DNA from 3 places in the Kosakonia calanthes genome. Region 2 is predicted to be linked to each of the others. Evidence: predicted binding sites of a transcription regulator. Region 2 holds the regulator's gene; each other region holds the start of a gene.
The links. The regulator LexA, encoded in region 2, represses DNA repair genes until DNA is damaged. The targets are predictions, from matches to a motif close to TNCTGTATGTACATACAGNA.
Positions count from the first base shown of each region.

Region 1 (5,247 bases), 1.8 Mb from region 2:
GTGCAGGCGTTCTGCGTGGCGTTGCCGCACCACGGCGGCAGCGGCGCGTGCTATGTCGCGCTGCGCAAATCCGAGCAGGCGAAGCACGAAAACTGGGAGCGGCACGCCAAGCGCAGCCGCTAACCGGCCTGGGGGACATCATCCAGTTGGGTGGTCCAGGCGGGTGAAAGCAGGGAGCGCTTCATCGTCCAGTCGGGTGTTACCCCCTGGCCCGCAAACCACAATTTGTTGCCTTTCTTATTTAATCTGTCCAGCACATGCATAAGCGCCTCGCTATTTCCCTGCGGGGCGTACTCATCAAATAAATTAAGTTGTGCCACGCCTTTGCTGAAAAAATCGCCCAGCATTACGCCGGCTTTTTGATAACGCGGGCCTTGCTTCCAGATAATATCCAGGCTACGCGTTGCCGCGGCGATAATATCCCGCGTGTCATGGGTTGGCGTTAGCAAACGTATTCCCGCGCGATTGCTGTAATAAGGTTCATCGTCATCGTGAGGGCTGCTCTTAATAAAGGCGCCGACATAGCGACAATATTGGTGCTCGGCGCGCAATTTCTCAGCGGCCCGCGCCGCCCAGGTACAAATACCTTCGCGCACAGAGGCGTAATCACTGACGCGCTGGCCAAATGAGCGGGAACTGATGATTTCGTTCCTGGACGGTGAAAATTCAGAAAATCCCAGGCAGGGTTCACCGCGCAACTCGCGTACCGTTCGCTCAAGCACCACGCTGAAATTTTTACGGATAAACCACAGATCGCTCTGCGCCAGCTTGAGCACGGTATCAATGCCCATTGCGTCCAGCCTTTTGCTCAGCCGACGGCCAATGCCCCAGACATCGCCGACCGGCAGAGCCGCCATCAGCTTGTGCTGGTTTACCTGGCGCGATAAATCCACAACGCCGCGCGATTGTTCCGGCCATTTTTTGGCGGCGTGGTTCGCCAGTTTCGCCAGCGTTTTGGTCGGGGCAATGCCCACCCCGACAGTGAGCATGGTGCGTTGATAAATGGCATCGCGTATCGTTTTCCCGAACGCTCTCAGGTGCGGGATACCGGTCAAATCGACAAATGCTTCATCGATGCTGTACATATCCACGCCCGGACAAATCTCTTCCAGCAGGGTCATCACCCGGTGGCTCATGTCGCCATACAGCGCGTAGTTGCTGCTGAAAACTGCCACGCCGTGGCGCTGCATCAGCTCTTTTTGTTTGAAAAAAGGCTCCGCCATATTGATGCCGAGTGCTTTGGCTTCGGCCGACCGCGAAATTACGCAGCCGTCATTGTTCGAGAGCACGACCACCGGTTTGCCGGTTAAATCCGGCCGCCAGACAGTTTCGCAACTGGTATAGAACGAGTTCACATCAACGAGCGCGTACATGGCGAGCCGGCAAGGTAATTACGGTGGTCACCACGCCTACAATGTGCGCGCCTTCTTCTTCATCGATTTTTACGACCGGGTAAGCGGGGTTATCCGCCACCAATTGCGGGCGGGGCCGCAAACGCAGGCGCTTAACGGTAAAGCCGCTTAACAGCCGGGCGACGACGATATCGCCATCGCCCGGTTGCAGGCTGGTGTCCACCAGCAGCAGTGAACCCGGCAGGATCGCCGAATCGCACATGGCATCGCTCGATGCGCGTATCACATATGTGGCCGACGGGTGGGCGATCAGGCTTTTGACAAGGTCGATCGCATCTTCGATATAGTCCGCAGCCGGGCTGGGAAAGGCGCTGGTAGTCATAATGAGTGTGAATCTTTATTGGTACTGTATATAAATACAGTATCGTTGTTCTCACGCATTGATCAAGTACCCAATGAAAGGATCATCAGAAGATCCTGATGTGAGAGGAAATTTAGCCGCCTTAAACTTTTAATGCTCCACGCTAACTAATGAGGATTTGCCGTCGCGAAACGTCTCTGCATTCTCCGCGAATGGAAGGGTAATTCTTTTACAATCAATAGGTAAGCCACTACACTTAGTTGCAATTTATCCAATGGACGGCTCGCATGACGACACTCAAAAGCAATAATTTCTTCTTTATCGTTTTGTTATTACTGGTAAGTCTGGCGTTTTTCAGCCTGATCCAGCCGTATTACTCCGCCATTATCTGGGCGGTGATCCTGGCCCTGATCTTTTATCCGCTGCGCAGGCGTCTGTCGGCGCTGATGAACGGGCGTAACGGTATCGCCTCGCTGATTACCGTGCTGCTGATCTGCATACTGGTTTTTATCCCGATGATGATCGTTATCTCTTCGCTTGCCGTGGAGATCAATAGCCTGTACCAGCGCCTGCAAAGCAATGCCACGGACTTGCCGCAACTATTGAGCAACGGGATTGCGCACCTGCCGGAGTGGGCAAAAAATTCATTGCGCGAAAATGATTTTGACTCGGTCGCGTCGATCCGAGAAAAACTCTCCGGCGTGGCGCTGAATGTCGGACGCTATCTGGCGGGCAGCGCGGTGATTATCGGCAAGGGCACATTGGGCATCACGGTCAGCTTCTGTCTGATGGTTTATCTGCTGTTCTTCTTGCTGAAAGATGGCGCATCGCTGGTGCGTAAAATCTACGAAGTGACGCCGCTGTCGGCGAAAATTAAACGCCGCTTATTCCTGAAATTCGCGGGTGTAGCACGGGCAACCGTGAAGGGTACGCTGGTGGTGGCGATAGTGCAGGGCGCGCTCGGCGGCATTGGTTTCTGGTTTGCCGGTTTTAATGGCAGCCTGCTATGGGCCGCGCTGATGGCGTTCTTGTCCCTGATCCCGGCGGTCGGCACCGCGATTGTCTGGATCCCGGCAGTGATTTTCCTCTACTCCACGGGTGAACTTGTCACCGCGACAATCTTGACGCTCTATTTCGTGATTGTGGTAGGTCTGGCCGACAATATTTTGCGCCCGCTGCTGGTGGGCAAAGATACCCGCATGCCGGATTACCTGATCCTGCTGACGACGCTCGGCGGTTTGCAGTTCTTTGGCATTAACGGTTTTGTGCTGGGGCCAATGATTGCCGCGTTGTTTATTTCCTCGTGGAATTTGCTGGCGGAAGCACGCGCCAATACGCTTAACGATCCGCAAAAATAAAACGGTAAACACGCTGTCGAAAATAAACGGCAGCGTGTATTACTTTCAGAAATAAATGCCGGGTAAAGAAGTGCAAAGGCTTTGAGTAAAATCTTAAGGCATGTTAAAAATACGCGGTGTTTAACCACTGAGGACAATTTTAATCCGCCCCGACGAGAAGCAATTCGCGGATAATTGTAACTATATGGACATGCTGTTCAGCAACCTGAATTCTGGCTTTTCCCTCCCTATCTCCTCTTGCTGCCTGCTTGCTGGCGACCAATACTGGCGCTCTGCGCTGTAGTTTTCTCTCTGCCTGAGCTCGCGCATGGCGCGGCTAACAACACTATTTTTCCGGTTTTCCGTCGAACGGTAAGCCGCAGGGAATTGTATTCTCAAGCAGGAGAAAAAAATGATTTATTGGATTTTATTAGCGCTGGCCATTATTGCTGAAATAACCGGCACACTGTCGATGAAATGGGCAAGTATTAACGGTAGTCACAGCGGTTTTATTTTAATGCTGGTGATGATCGCCCTCTCTTATATTTTGCTGTCGTTCGCGGTGAAAAAAATTGCCCTCGGCGTGGCCTACGCATTATGGGAAGGCATCGGCATTGTATTGATAACCGTGTTGAGCGTCGTTCTTTTTGATGAACCGCTATCGCCGCTCAAAGCGGCCGGGCTGACAACGCTTGTGATCGGCATTGTGTTGATTAAATCCGGGACGCGCAAAACTGTGTGTCAGGAGTGTAACCATGTCGCCGTTTGAGTGGGTTCACGCGTTATGGCTGGCTATTGCGATCGCGCTGGAAATTCTGGCCAATATTTTCTTAAAACTTTCCGACGGTTTTCGTCGCAAGCTGTACGGCTGCGGGTCGTTGGTCGCCGTCTTAGCCGCGTTCAGCGCGTTATCGCAGGCGGTGAAAGGTATCGATCTTTCCGTTGCTTACGCGCTGTGGGGCGGGTTTGGTATTGTCGCCACGCTTGCCGCTGGCTGGGTGCTCTTCGGCCAGCGCCTGAACGGCAAAGGCTGGCTCGGCCTGGTGCTGCTGATTATCGGTATGGTATTAATAAAAATCGCATGATGTGACGTTGCCCGTGATTGCGGGCAACGAAATTCGCTGGCTGTATTACGCTTAGAAGACAAAGACTAACGTTACGGGCCACCAGTAAGGAACGGTCGATGCTCAATCCGTTAAGCTGGCGCAATATCCCGACGGCAAGAACGCTGTTTGTTATGGTTTTTTTGGCGGGGATTGGGCTGATAGTTTCCGTTGTTGCGCTGCTCTATCTCTCTTTGCATTTGATCAGCACCAAAGCCAATGAAATTGACGAACACCGCACGGCGCTTTCGGTGCAGGGCGCAATCCAGACCTCGGTCAACCGCACGCGTTCGCTGGTTATCGACAACGCCGTCTGGGACGACGCGGTGCGCGAAGTCTATCCTCCACGGCTGGACACCGGTTGGCTGTACAACACTTGGGGCGCGGGCTTCAAGGTCAATAATTTGTATGACGGCACTTTCGTGCTGGATGAACATTTCGCGGTGATTTGGGGATCGTTTCGCAGCGAACCGTTTAACGAGCGCAATCTCGCCTTTTTCGGTGACGGTCTTGCCGCCTTGATTCGTGACAATGCCCGACCGCTACAGGCTGGCAAAGAGATTTTCGCCGGTATCACCCGCACCCGCCAGGGCGTCGCGTTTGTCAGTATCGGGCTTATCCGCCCGATGATGGGCCGGCTTGAGGTGTACGACAGCACCCGCCGTTACCTGGTGATTACCCGCCATGTGAATGCGCAGTTGCTGAGCGATCTCGGCAATACGTTTCAAATCCAGGATCTGCGTTTAACGCCGCAAAAAGTGGTGGAAACCAGCGTGCCGCTGCGCGATTCCGCCGGGGGATTGTTGGGGTATCTGGGCTGGACGCCGCATATGCCTGGCGCAGAAGCGGCGCAGGCGGCGGCCGCCAATATTCGCCAAATCGCGATGCTGGCCTCCGGCCTGATCCTGCTGTTCATCGCGTTGAGCAGCGCGGGCTTATATAAGCTGGCGAAAGGGGAAAAAATGGCGCGCAACATCGCGCTGACCGACTGGCTAAGTCGTTTACCCAACCGGCGCGCGCTGATCGAACAGCTGGAGCAGTGGAGCGCGTTGGGCAATAACGATTTGATAAGCGTGGTATTTATCGATCTGGAT
Region 1 is NZ_CP151800.1:2,599,419-2,604,665, reverse strand. It holds gene smrA (DNA endonuclease SmrA) at 1-123, shown strand, start outside; gene umuC (translesion error-prone DNA polymerase V subunit UmuC) at 120-1,373, opposite strand; gene umuD (translesion error-prone DNA polymerase V autoproteolytic subunit) at 1,357-1,734, opposite strand; gene AAEY27_RS12145 (AI-2E family transporter) at 2,001-3,071, shown strand; gene mdtJ (multidrug/spermidine efflux SMR transporter subunit MdtJ) at 3,463-3,819, shown strand; gene mdtI (multidrug/spermidine efflux SMR transporter subunit MdtI) at 3,806-4,135, shown strand; gene AAEY27_RS12130 (putative bifunctional diguanylate cyclase/phosphodiesterase) at 4,234-5,247, shown strand, end outside.
Region 1: a site for LexA is predicted at 1,757-1,776, ahead of umuD (translesion error-prone DNA polymerase V autoproteolytic subunit). Genes of this name have one in related genera too.

Region 2 (5,247 bases):
TGTTGCATGCCGGATGGCGGCTATGCCTTATCCGGCCGACAAAACCTCATTGGCCCGGTAAACATAGCGCCACCGGGCCATGGGTTATCACGCTTCTGCTTGTGTCGCGCTCTCAATCGTCAAACGCACATCCGACGTCATCAACTCTGCCAACATCTGATATACAGCTAACGTCCGCGACGGATCGGCATCGCCGGTATCGCTGATGTAGCCTTCATCGCGCAGCGTCAACACCAGCGTACTGAACACCGCTTTATCGAAGAATTCCGGCGCGTTGATGCCATGCAGCACCGACAAACGCTGAGCCAGCGTACGGCTCTCTTTCTCCAGTGTACTGCGGTTCATTGACGGGGTCGCACTCAGCAGCCAGAAGGTAATGGCGTAACGCTGCAAGGTTTCGCGCGCGCCAGCCGCCAGCAACTGCAAGGTGCGGGAATGCGCCGGGTTGATGCTCAGGCGATCCTCTTTGATGATGATCAGACCCTGGCGCAGCAACTCTTGTGTCAGGTTCTCCAGTACTTCCGCCAGCTCTGCTTTTTCCCAACGCAGGAACAGCTCGGCTTTTAACATCGGATAGAGCAACTCGACGTAGCGCAGGATCTCACTGCGGGAAATCGCGCGATGCTGAGTCACAATGGCTGCTACCAGCGATGGCAGCATCAGCATGTGTGCGATGTTGTTGCGGTAATAAGTCATCAGCACTGCCTGCTCGCGCGGCAGAATGATGATATCGCCGATGGTGTCTTTCTCGACCTCGAACTTGTTCATCTGCAGCGCGTGATCGATAAGCTGTGCCGCGCTGGCGGCCGGGGCCGTTGAATCCGGGGAATACGGCACGTTACGCATCAAATCGAGGTAGCAATTGAGCTGTTCGGTCAGTTGCTCGCGGGTCAGCGAACGCTGACGCGATGCCAGCAGCGCCGTACAACACAGGTTCATGGCGTTCGCCGCGCCCGCGTTATTAATGCGCACCATCAGATCGGCGGCAATGTTATTCACCGTTGGCGTCAGCCATGCCGGGCGGATAGCTTCAATCGGATCGATCGATTCGCGCCACTCCGGCACATGGTGGTTCAGGTAGTTCATCAACGGAATAGGCTCGCCGAAGTTCACATACCCCTGACCCAGGTTACGCAGCTTGCTCAGGCCGCGCACCATCTGCAACAGGCTCTCTTTCTCTTTGGTCGCGCCGCGCAGTTCTTTGGCGTAGGTCCCGACTTCCATCACATGCTCATAGCCGATATAAATCGGCACCAGCGTGATGGGGCGCGTGCCGCCGCGCAGCATCGCCTGGATAGTCATCGACAGCGTACCGGTTTTCGGATCCAGCAAACGCCCGGTGCGTGAACGACCGCCTTCGACGAAATATTCCACCGAATAACCGCGGCTGAACAACTCGCCCAGATATTCGCGGAACACCGTGGAATAGAGCTTGTTGCCTTTAAAGGTACGGCGAATAAAGAAGGCGCCCAGGCGGCGGAAAATCGGCCCGGCGGGCCAGAAATTCAGGTTGATACCGGCGGCAATATGCGGCGGCACCAGCCCCTGGTGATAGAGCACGTACGAGAGCAGCAGATAGTCCATATGGCTGCGGTGGCAGGGCACATAGACAATTTCGTGGCCATCGTGCGCTAGCTGACGCACGCGCTCGGCGTTATGCACGTTGATGCCCTGATAGAGACGGTTCCAGGTGAAGCCAAGGATACGGTCGGTCAGGCGAATCATCTCGTAGGAGAAGTTGGCGGCAACCTCTTCCATCAAGGCGATGGCGTTTTGCTGCGCTTTATCATGAGAGATTTTTTTGCTGCGCGCTTCATCTTCGACCGCGCGGGCAATCGCTTTGGACGAAAGCAGTTTATTGAACAGATCCTGGCGTGCCGGCAGGCGAGGGCCAACCGCAGCCAGGCGTTGACGGGCGAAGTGCATACGCGCCACGCGCGCCAGTTTCTGCGCGATGATTTTATCCGTGCCGTGTTCGGTCGCCATACGGCGCAGCGAAACCGGCGGAGAGAAACGCACAAAGCTGTCGCGGCCAAGCCAGGAGACAGCAAAGAATTTTTGGATGCCATTCAGCATGCGTAACGGCGGGTTGATTTCGCCTTTTTCACGCCCTGGCGAGCGGCCAAACATCACCGACACCGGCACCATTTGCACATCCAAATCAGGATGGCTGCGGTGCAAATCCAGGTAGTCGTGAAACAGTTTGATCGACTCTTCTTTCGGCGTGTAATAGGTGAATACACGCGGGCCGCCGTGGATAAACACGAAACGTGGTAACAGCGCGCCGTCGATTTCCAGCGGTTCCAGGGGATCGGGCAATTCATGTGCCAGACACTGAGCGCGCAAAGTCATCAAGTCAGCCTTAGAGTTATAAGGCAACACGTACATGATGGGACGTGATGTATCGAGACCCAGTTCCTGTGCAGGTTCTGCAGGAATCGATTTACTTTTTACCAGCACGCTTAATGGTAAATTCAGTAATTTGTAGTAAATTCGTGGCCAGCCGGACATAAAGGATGTAAAGCCTCTGGTTAATAGTGCCATTGCGCCGCAAGAATATCAGAAAGCGCGCATAATTTCTGTTGTACTGCTACGCGCTTGCGTAGACATTGACGCTTAATTTTTAAAAAGGTTCTTTTAATGGCCAATAATAGCACCGGACTCACCCGGATCATTAAAGCCGCGGGATATTCCTGGAAAGGTATACGTGCCGCCTGGATCAATGAAGCCGCATTTCGACAGGAGGCGGTGGCGGTCATTCTGGCTATTATTATTGCCGCCTTTTTGGATATCGACGCGATAACCCGTGTCCTGTTAATTGGCTCCGTTACGCTGGTGATGATTGTCGAAATCCTCAATAGCGCCATCGAAGCGGTGGTCGACCGTATAGGTTCTGAATTCCATGAGCTTTCCGGCCGGGCAAAAGATATGGGGTCGGCGGCGGTGCTGATGTCGATTCTACTGGCGCTGTTTACCTGGATCTCGCTGCTTTGGTCGCATTTTCGATAGGGGTTCCATAATTCGATAACGCCCTGGTTTTTTACTTAATTTTGGTTTCAAAATCGCCGTTAACTGTATATACTCACAGCATAACTGTATATACACCCAGGGGGCGGGATGAAAGCATTAACGGCCAGGCAGCAAGAGGTGTTCGATCTTATTCGCGATCGTATCACCCAAACCGGTATGCCACCGACGCGTGCGGAAATCGCACAGCAATTGGGGTTCCGTTCCCCAAATGCAGCCGAAGAACACCTTAAAGCGCTGGCACGCAAAGGGGTGATCGAAATCGTATCTGGCGCATCACGTGGTCTTCGCCTGCTGGTGGAAGAAGAAAATGATGCCGGGCTGCCGCTGATTGGTCGCGTCGCTGCGGGTGAACCGCTGCTGGCGCAACAGCATATCGAAGGCCACTATCAGGTCGATCCCAGCCTTTTTAAACCGCATGCGGATTTCCTGCTGCGCGTTAGCGGTATGTCGATGAAAGATATCGGTATTATGGACGGCGATCTGCTGGCGGTGCATAAAACGCAGGATGTACGTAACGGCCAGGTGGTTGTGGCGCGTATCGAAGACGAAGTAACCGTTAAGCGCCTGAAAAAGCAGGGCAACACCGTTGAACTGTTACCGGAAAACACCGACTTTTCCCCAATTGTTGTCGACCTGCGCGATCAAAACTTCACCATTGAAGGGCTGGCGGTTGGCGTCATCCGCAACGGTGAATGGCTGTAACGCCCACTTTCTCTGCTGCGGTGCAGTATTTCGCGCCGCAGCGTCATTCTATTCTCATCCATTAACGCTCATGCTATGCCGCTGCTGACCGCATCCGACAAAGCTCTGTGGCGGCTCGCGCTGCCCATGATCTTCTCTAACATCACTGTCCCACTGTTGGGGCTGGTGGATACCGCTGTTATTGGGCATCTCGATAGTCCCGTTTATCTCGGCGGCGTGGCGATTGGCGCAACGGCAACCAGCTTCTTATTTATGCTGCTGCTGTTTCTGCGCATGAGCACGACCGGTCTTACCGCTCAGGCTTTCGGCGCGAAAAACGCCTTCGCGCTAGCGCGCGCACTTGTGCAGCCTCTTTTACTGGCACTTGGCGCGGGTGTTCTGATTGTTTTGCTACGCACACCCCTTATCGATCTTGCTTTGCATATCACCGGCGGAAGCGAGGCTGTGTTATTTCAGGCGCGGCGTTTTCTTGAAATTCGCTGGCTCAGTGCGCCCGCGTCGCTGGGGAATCTGGTGCTGCTCGGCTGGCTACTTGGTGTGCAGTATGCCCGCGCACCGGTGATCCTGCTGGTGGTGGGCAACGTCTTCAATATCGTGCTCGATTTATGGCTGGTTATGGGTCTGCATATGAATGTGCAGGGCGCGGCGCTCGCCACGGTGATTGCCGAATATGTGACGTTTGCTATCGGGTTGCTGATGGTCTGGCAGGTGTTGCAGCGGCGGGGCATCGCGTTGTCGATGCTAAAAAATGCCTGGCGCGGTGGTGTCCGGCGTTTGCTGGCGCTGAACCGCGACATCATGTTGCGCTCGCTGTTGCTGCAACTCTGCTTCGGTTCGATAACAGTGTTGGGTGCGCGTCTTGGCAGTGAGACGGTCGCCGCCAATGCGGTGCTGATGATGTTTCTGACCTTCACCGCCTATGCGCTGGACGGCTTTGCTTACGCGGTTGAAGCGCATTCCGGGCAGGCTTACGGTGCGCGCGATGGCAGCCAGTTGCTGCATATCTGGCGAGCCGCATGCCGTCAGGCCGGGCTTGTCGCCGTGGCTTTCGCCGCCGTTTATGCGCTGGCGGGCAAGCCGATCATTGCGCTATTAACCTCTTTGCCAGAGCTGCAACAGCTCGCCGGGCATTACCTGATCTGGCAAGTTGTTCTGCCGCTGGTGGGTGTGTGGTGTTATTTGTTAGATGGCATGTTCGTTGGCGCCACGCGCGCCGCTGAGATGCGAAACAGTATGGCGATCGCCGCGGCGGGTTTTGCCGTCACGCTTCTGACAGTACCTGTGCTTGGCAACCACGGTTTATGGTTATCGCTGGCCGTGTTTCTGGCGTTGCGCGGCCTGACGCTTGCGCTGGTGTGGCGACGTCACTGGCGTAATGGCAGCTGGTTTGCCGCTGTCGACCACTCTTGATCACGCTTTTTCTCGACTCGCACTCACTATTTCTTGTCGTTTGGATGGGTGAAGATTCCGAATATGAAACATTATGCGGAATCCTTAACTACAATAATCATTACG
Region 2 is NZ_CP151800.1:4,411,951-4,417,197, reverse strand. It holds gene plsB (glycerol-3-phosphate 1-O-acyltransferase PlsB) at 88-2,511, opposite strand; gene AAEY27_RS20640 (diacylglycerol kinase) at 2,641-3,009, shown strand; gene lexA (transcriptional repressor LexA) at 3,118-3,732, shown strand; gene dinF (MATE family efflux transporter DinF) at 3,808-5,142, shown strand.

Region 3 (5,247 bases), 110 kb from region 2:
TTTATCCAGGCGCTTGGCTAAGGTGTCCGCAGCACGTTCAACGGCCGCCGTCTCCTCTGCGAACCAGGCGACTTCCAGCGCGCCTGGCGCGACACGCCACTCTTCCGTTAAGACTTCAGAAACATAACGCCGCTGACGTTGAAAACCGTGGCGCAAAAAACGCGCGCCACCGCGCAGGAACTTACTGATGCCCTCGGCGGCGATATCACCCGTCCACGGCGCGAGCACTTCTGCGGGGTCGAACTCCGCCAGATCCATCAGCGATACCAGGTTTTGCACCACCTGGATATCGCCCTGCACTTCCAGCTCGCCGCTGCGAATAAGCGCGGTCAGCTGCTGGCGATCGCGCAGTTTCGGTAATACCCGTAGCTGCGTGATAACGGAACAGTCGGCTTCGCCTTCCCATTCGCCCAGCACATCAATTTGCCGCTCGCTGAACACCAGCACAAACGGCGAGGAAAACTCTTGCAGAACCACGCGCAGCACTTTGCCATGCAGACGCTGGCGCGCCGGTTTCAACGCGCCCTCGCGGTATAAAAAGGTATTCAGCACGCGTTCGATTCCCGCGGCCACCATCGGCTTAAAGGGCATACGCACTCCTGTCAGAACTTGTAGCCACGGTGCAGAGCAACGATACCGGCGGTCAAATTGTAATAATCGACGTTTTCGAAACCCGCGTCCTGCATCATCGCTTTCAGGGTGTCCTGATCGGGATGCATACGGATGGATTCAGCAAGATAGCGATAGCTTTCAGCGTCATTTGCCACCATCTGGCCGATACGCGGCAGGATGTGGAAAGAGTAAGCGTCGTAGACTTTGCTCAGCGGCTCGATAATCGGTTTGGAAAACTCCAGCACCAGCAAGCGACCGCCCGGTTTCAGCACGCGAAACATGGAGCGCAGCGCTTTCTCTTTTTCGGTCACATTACGCAAACCAAAAGAGATGGTGATGCAGTCGAAGGTGTTATCCGGGAAAGGCAGTGCTTCGGCATTCGCCTGAACATATTCAACGTTGCCAATTACACCGATGTTGCGCAGCTTTTCGCGCCCCATTTTCAGCATTGATTCGTTGATATCGGCCAGTACAACCTGGCCGGTTTCGCCTACCAGGCGGGAGAATTTAGCGGTGAGGTCACCGGTACCGCCAGCCAGATCAAGAACTTTTTGCCCGCGACGGACGCCGCTGCAATCAATAGTAAAGCGCTTCCACAAACGGTGAATGCCCATCGACATCAAGTCGTTCATGACGTCATATTTTGATGCGACCGAATGGAAAACATGCGCCACCATATCGGCTTTATTTTCCTTGGCGACGGTCTGAAAACCAAAGTGTGTCGTCTCTTTTGAATCTTCCGCCATCTTAGTGCCTGCTATTTAAGAATTTGTTTATGAAGTGTATCAGATTGGACGCATTTGCCCTACGATTCAACCACCCGACGACGCCTTCGGCGCGGGTTCATCACCCGGCGCGGCGGTGTCTAATGCGTTGTCTTCATTACGATCGTTTAACCCATCTTCCCCCGCTCGCAGACGAGACTCTTCGTCCTGCGCCTGCGCTTCGGCGGCCAATTCCGGATTAATCTCGCGTTTGATCTCCACGCCAAGCCCGCGGAACGCCTCGGCCTGAACGAGCAGGTTGCCACGCCCGGAACTGAGTTTTTTCATCGCCTGCCGATAGTTGTCCTGCGCGCGATCCAGACTTTGCCCGATGGCGCTCATATCGTCGACAAACAGGCGCATTTTGTCATACAGACGGCTCGCTCGCTCCGCAATTTGCTGGGCGTTGCGGCTCTGATGCTCATAACGCCACAAATTGGCAATGGTGCGCAGCGCCACCAAAAGCGTCGTCGGGCTGACCAGCATTATGTTGTTTTTTAGCGCTTCGGTGATCAGTTCTGGCTGTCTGTCGAGCGCAATCAGAAACGCCGGTTCCACCGGGATAAACATCAGCACGTAATCCAGGCTGCGCAGACCGGGCAATTGCTGGTAATCCTTTCGCCCCAGCAGGCGAATATGGTTACGCACCGACGCAATATGCTCCTGCAATGCGCCTTCACGGGTGAATTCATCTTCGGCGTTGAAGTAACGCTCGTAAGCCACCAGCGTCATTTTGGCATCGATCACCACGTCTTTGCCCTGCGGAAGACGCACGATAACGTCCGGCTGCATGCGGGCGCGGCTGTCATTCTCCAGGCTGACCTGAGTTTCATATTCGTAGCCTTCGCGCAGGCCGGAGGCTTCAAGTACGCGGGTCAACACCACTTCGCCCCAGTTGCCCTGGGTTTTGTTGTCGCCTTTTAATGCGCGGGTCAGATTGATGGCTTCTTGCGCCATCTGGGCGTTGAGTTGCTGCAAGTTGCGAATCTCATGCGCCAGCGTGTGGCGTTCGCGCGCCTCCTGACCAAAGCTCTCCTGCACCTGGCGTCGAAAGCCGTCAAGCTGCTCACGCAGCGGCGTCAGCAGGCCATTCAGGCTTTGGCGATTCTGCTCATCGACCCGACGGTTACTCTGCTCAAAAATACGGTTGGCCAGGTTCTCGAATTGTTCGCTCAAACGCTGTTCGCTGCTGTGCATCTGGCGCAGTTTTTCTTCGGCATGCAGCTGGGTGGATTCCAGCCGGGTAGTGACTTCGCGGAGATCCGCCTCCAGCGAACTGTTGATATGTTGCAGGCTGCGCAGCTCGTTATTGAGCAATTCGCACTCTTCGCGCCAGTGTTCGTTCTGGCTGATTTGCTGGCGAGCGGCGCTTAATTCACTAAAGACATCGCGCTGCTCAGCAAGCAATTCCGCCTGTTGCTGCGCCCCGCGCCAGCTTGCTGCCAGCCAGCCGACCAGTAGCCCTGCCAGCGCAACCGCTGCCAACACAATGATTGAAGTATCCACCACGCCCCCTGTTCATAATGCACATCAGCCGGAATTGTGCTGTATAAACGTCCAGTTTGGAAGGGTTTTTCCTGCGAGGAAGTACGCAAATAAAAAAGGCCGAACAGGTCGGCCTTCTAAATTTGGAAGCAAGATTACAAAAGGCGACGCGCGGCTTCGACGACAATTTTCACCGCATGGCTTTCGGTTTGCTTCATGGTTTCGGCGTTCGGGATCTCCTGCTGGGTGCGATTCACAATCACCCCGGCGACCATTCCGGCGCGCAGGCCCTGGCTGGAGCACATGGTCAGCAGCGTTGCTGATTCCATTTCATAATTCATTACGCCCATGGATTGCCACTCTTCCATTGAACCTCTGTAACGGTTCACAACACGGCCGGAGAAGGTGTCGTAACGCTCCTGGCCCGGATAGAAGGTGTCAGAAGACGCGGTAACGCCGATGTGTTTGGTGGCACCAATCGCATCTGCCGCCGCGACCAGCGCGGTTGTGCACGCGAAGTCAGCCACCGCCGGGTATTCCATCGGCGCAAAGTGCAGGCTGGCACCATCGAGGCGCACGGAAGCGGTCGTAATCAGCACGTCGCCCACATTGATATGCGGCTGAATCGCGCCGGTGGTTCCCACGCGCAGGAAAGTGCGGATACCAAGCTGCGCCAGCTCTTCGACTGCGATAGAGGTAGAAGGCCCGCCGATGCCGGTGGAGCAAACGATAACCGGTTTGCCATCAAGCTCTGCGCGCCAGCTGGTGAATTCACGATGCGATGCCAGTTTGACCGGCTTATCCATCAGCGCGGCGATCTTTTCCACACGCTCAGGATCGCCAGGGACGATGGCCAGCGTAGCCCCTTGTAAATCGGTTTTGGTGAGGCCGAGATGAAAAACATCAGACTTGGACATAACAGACTCCTCTGTGGTTGGTTTTTATCAGGAGAGGTAAAAAGGCACTTTACAGAAGCCATGGGCTTGATTTCGTGACTGGTGTCACCATGAATGAAAATGGTTGCACTTCATTTCCATAAAATAGTGAAACACATCACATTAACATGTTGTATCCGACAACTCAGCAGCAAAGATAGACGACGCAACGGTGTTTTGCGCACGCGACAACCTTCCCGACTATAGTTATTGGAGCGCTAATAAAGGGTAGGGAGAATGCCATGACAACCAACAAACAGCCGGGCTTTGCACCTGCGGCTTCACCACTTGCTACAACGATTGTAAACACGCCGGAAGACGCCTTAATCGCCGGCGAAACCTCCATTCCAACTCAGGGCGACAACATGCCCGCTTTCCATGCCCGCCCGAAAGACGCGGACGGCCCGTTACCGATCGTGATTGTGGTACAGGAAATTTTCGGCGTGCATGAACACATTCGCGATCTGTGCCGTCGCCTGGCGCTGGAAGGCTATCTTGCCATCGCGCCGGAGCTCTATTTCCGCCAGGGCGATCCGAATGATTTCACCGATGTCCAGACGCTGCTTAGCGCGCTGGTCAGTAAAGTGCCAGATGCCCAAGTGCTGGCCGACCTCGATCACGTCGCCAATTGGGCGGCGCGCAATGGCGGCAATGCGCATCAACTGATGGTCACCGGTTTTTGCTGGGGCGGTCGCATCGCCTGGCTGTACGCCGCGCACAATCCACAACTGAAAGCCGCTGTGGCCTGGTACGGCAAACTGACGGGTGAAAAAACGCTGAACTCGCCAAACAATCCGATAGATATCGCCACCAATTTGAACGCGCCCGTGCTCGGCTTATATGGCGGGCAGGATACCGGCATTCCTCTTGAGAGCGTGGAAACCATGCGCCAGGCACTGCGGGCGGCGAATGCCAACGCGGAGATTATTGTCTATCCCGACGCGGGACATGCTTTTAACGCGGATTACCGTCCGAGCTATCATGCAGAATCCGCCAAAGATGGCTGGCAGCGCATGCTGGCCTGGTTTTCGCAGTACGGTAAGAAATAGTGTTTTTGCGCCGCCGGTTTCGCAACAGGCGGCGCGATAGAGCAACTTATTTCTGACGCAGGTTCTGCGCGGCTTTCACCATGTTCGCCAGCGCGCTACGCGTTTCCGGCCAGCCGCGGGTTTTCAGGCCGCAGTCCGGGTTCACCCACAAGCGCTCCGCCGGGATACGCTGCGCCGCTTTCTGCAACAGCGCTTCGATCCATTCCACGCTCGGCACATTCGGCGAGTGAATGTCATACACGCCCGGTCCGATTTCGTTCGGGTATTCGAACTCTTCGAACGACTCCAGCAGTTCCATATCGGAACGCGAGGTTTCAATGGTGATCACGTCGGCATCCAGCGCGGCGATGGAATCCATGATGTCGTTGAACTCGCAATAGCACATGTGCGTGTGGATTTGCG
Region 3 is NZ_CP151800.1:4,519,957-4,525,203, forward strand. It holds gene ubiJ (ubiquinone biosynthesis protein UbiJ) at 1-591, opposite strand, end outside; gene ubiE (bifunctional demethylmenaquinone methyltransferase/2-methoxy-6-polyprenyl-1,4-benzoquinol methylase UbiE) at 603-1,358, opposite strand; gene rmuC (DNA recombination protein RmuC) at 1,425-2,882, opposite strand; gene udp (uridine phosphorylase) at 3,017-3,778, opposite strand; gene AAEY27_RS21145 (dienelactone hydrolase family protein) at 4,039-4,845, shown strand; gene metE (5-methyltetrahydropteroyltriglutamate--homocysteine S-methyltransferase) at 4,892-5,247, opposite strand, start outside.
Region 3: a site for LexA is predicted at 2,920-2,939, ahead of rmuC (DNA recombination protein RmuC). Genes of this name have one in related genera too.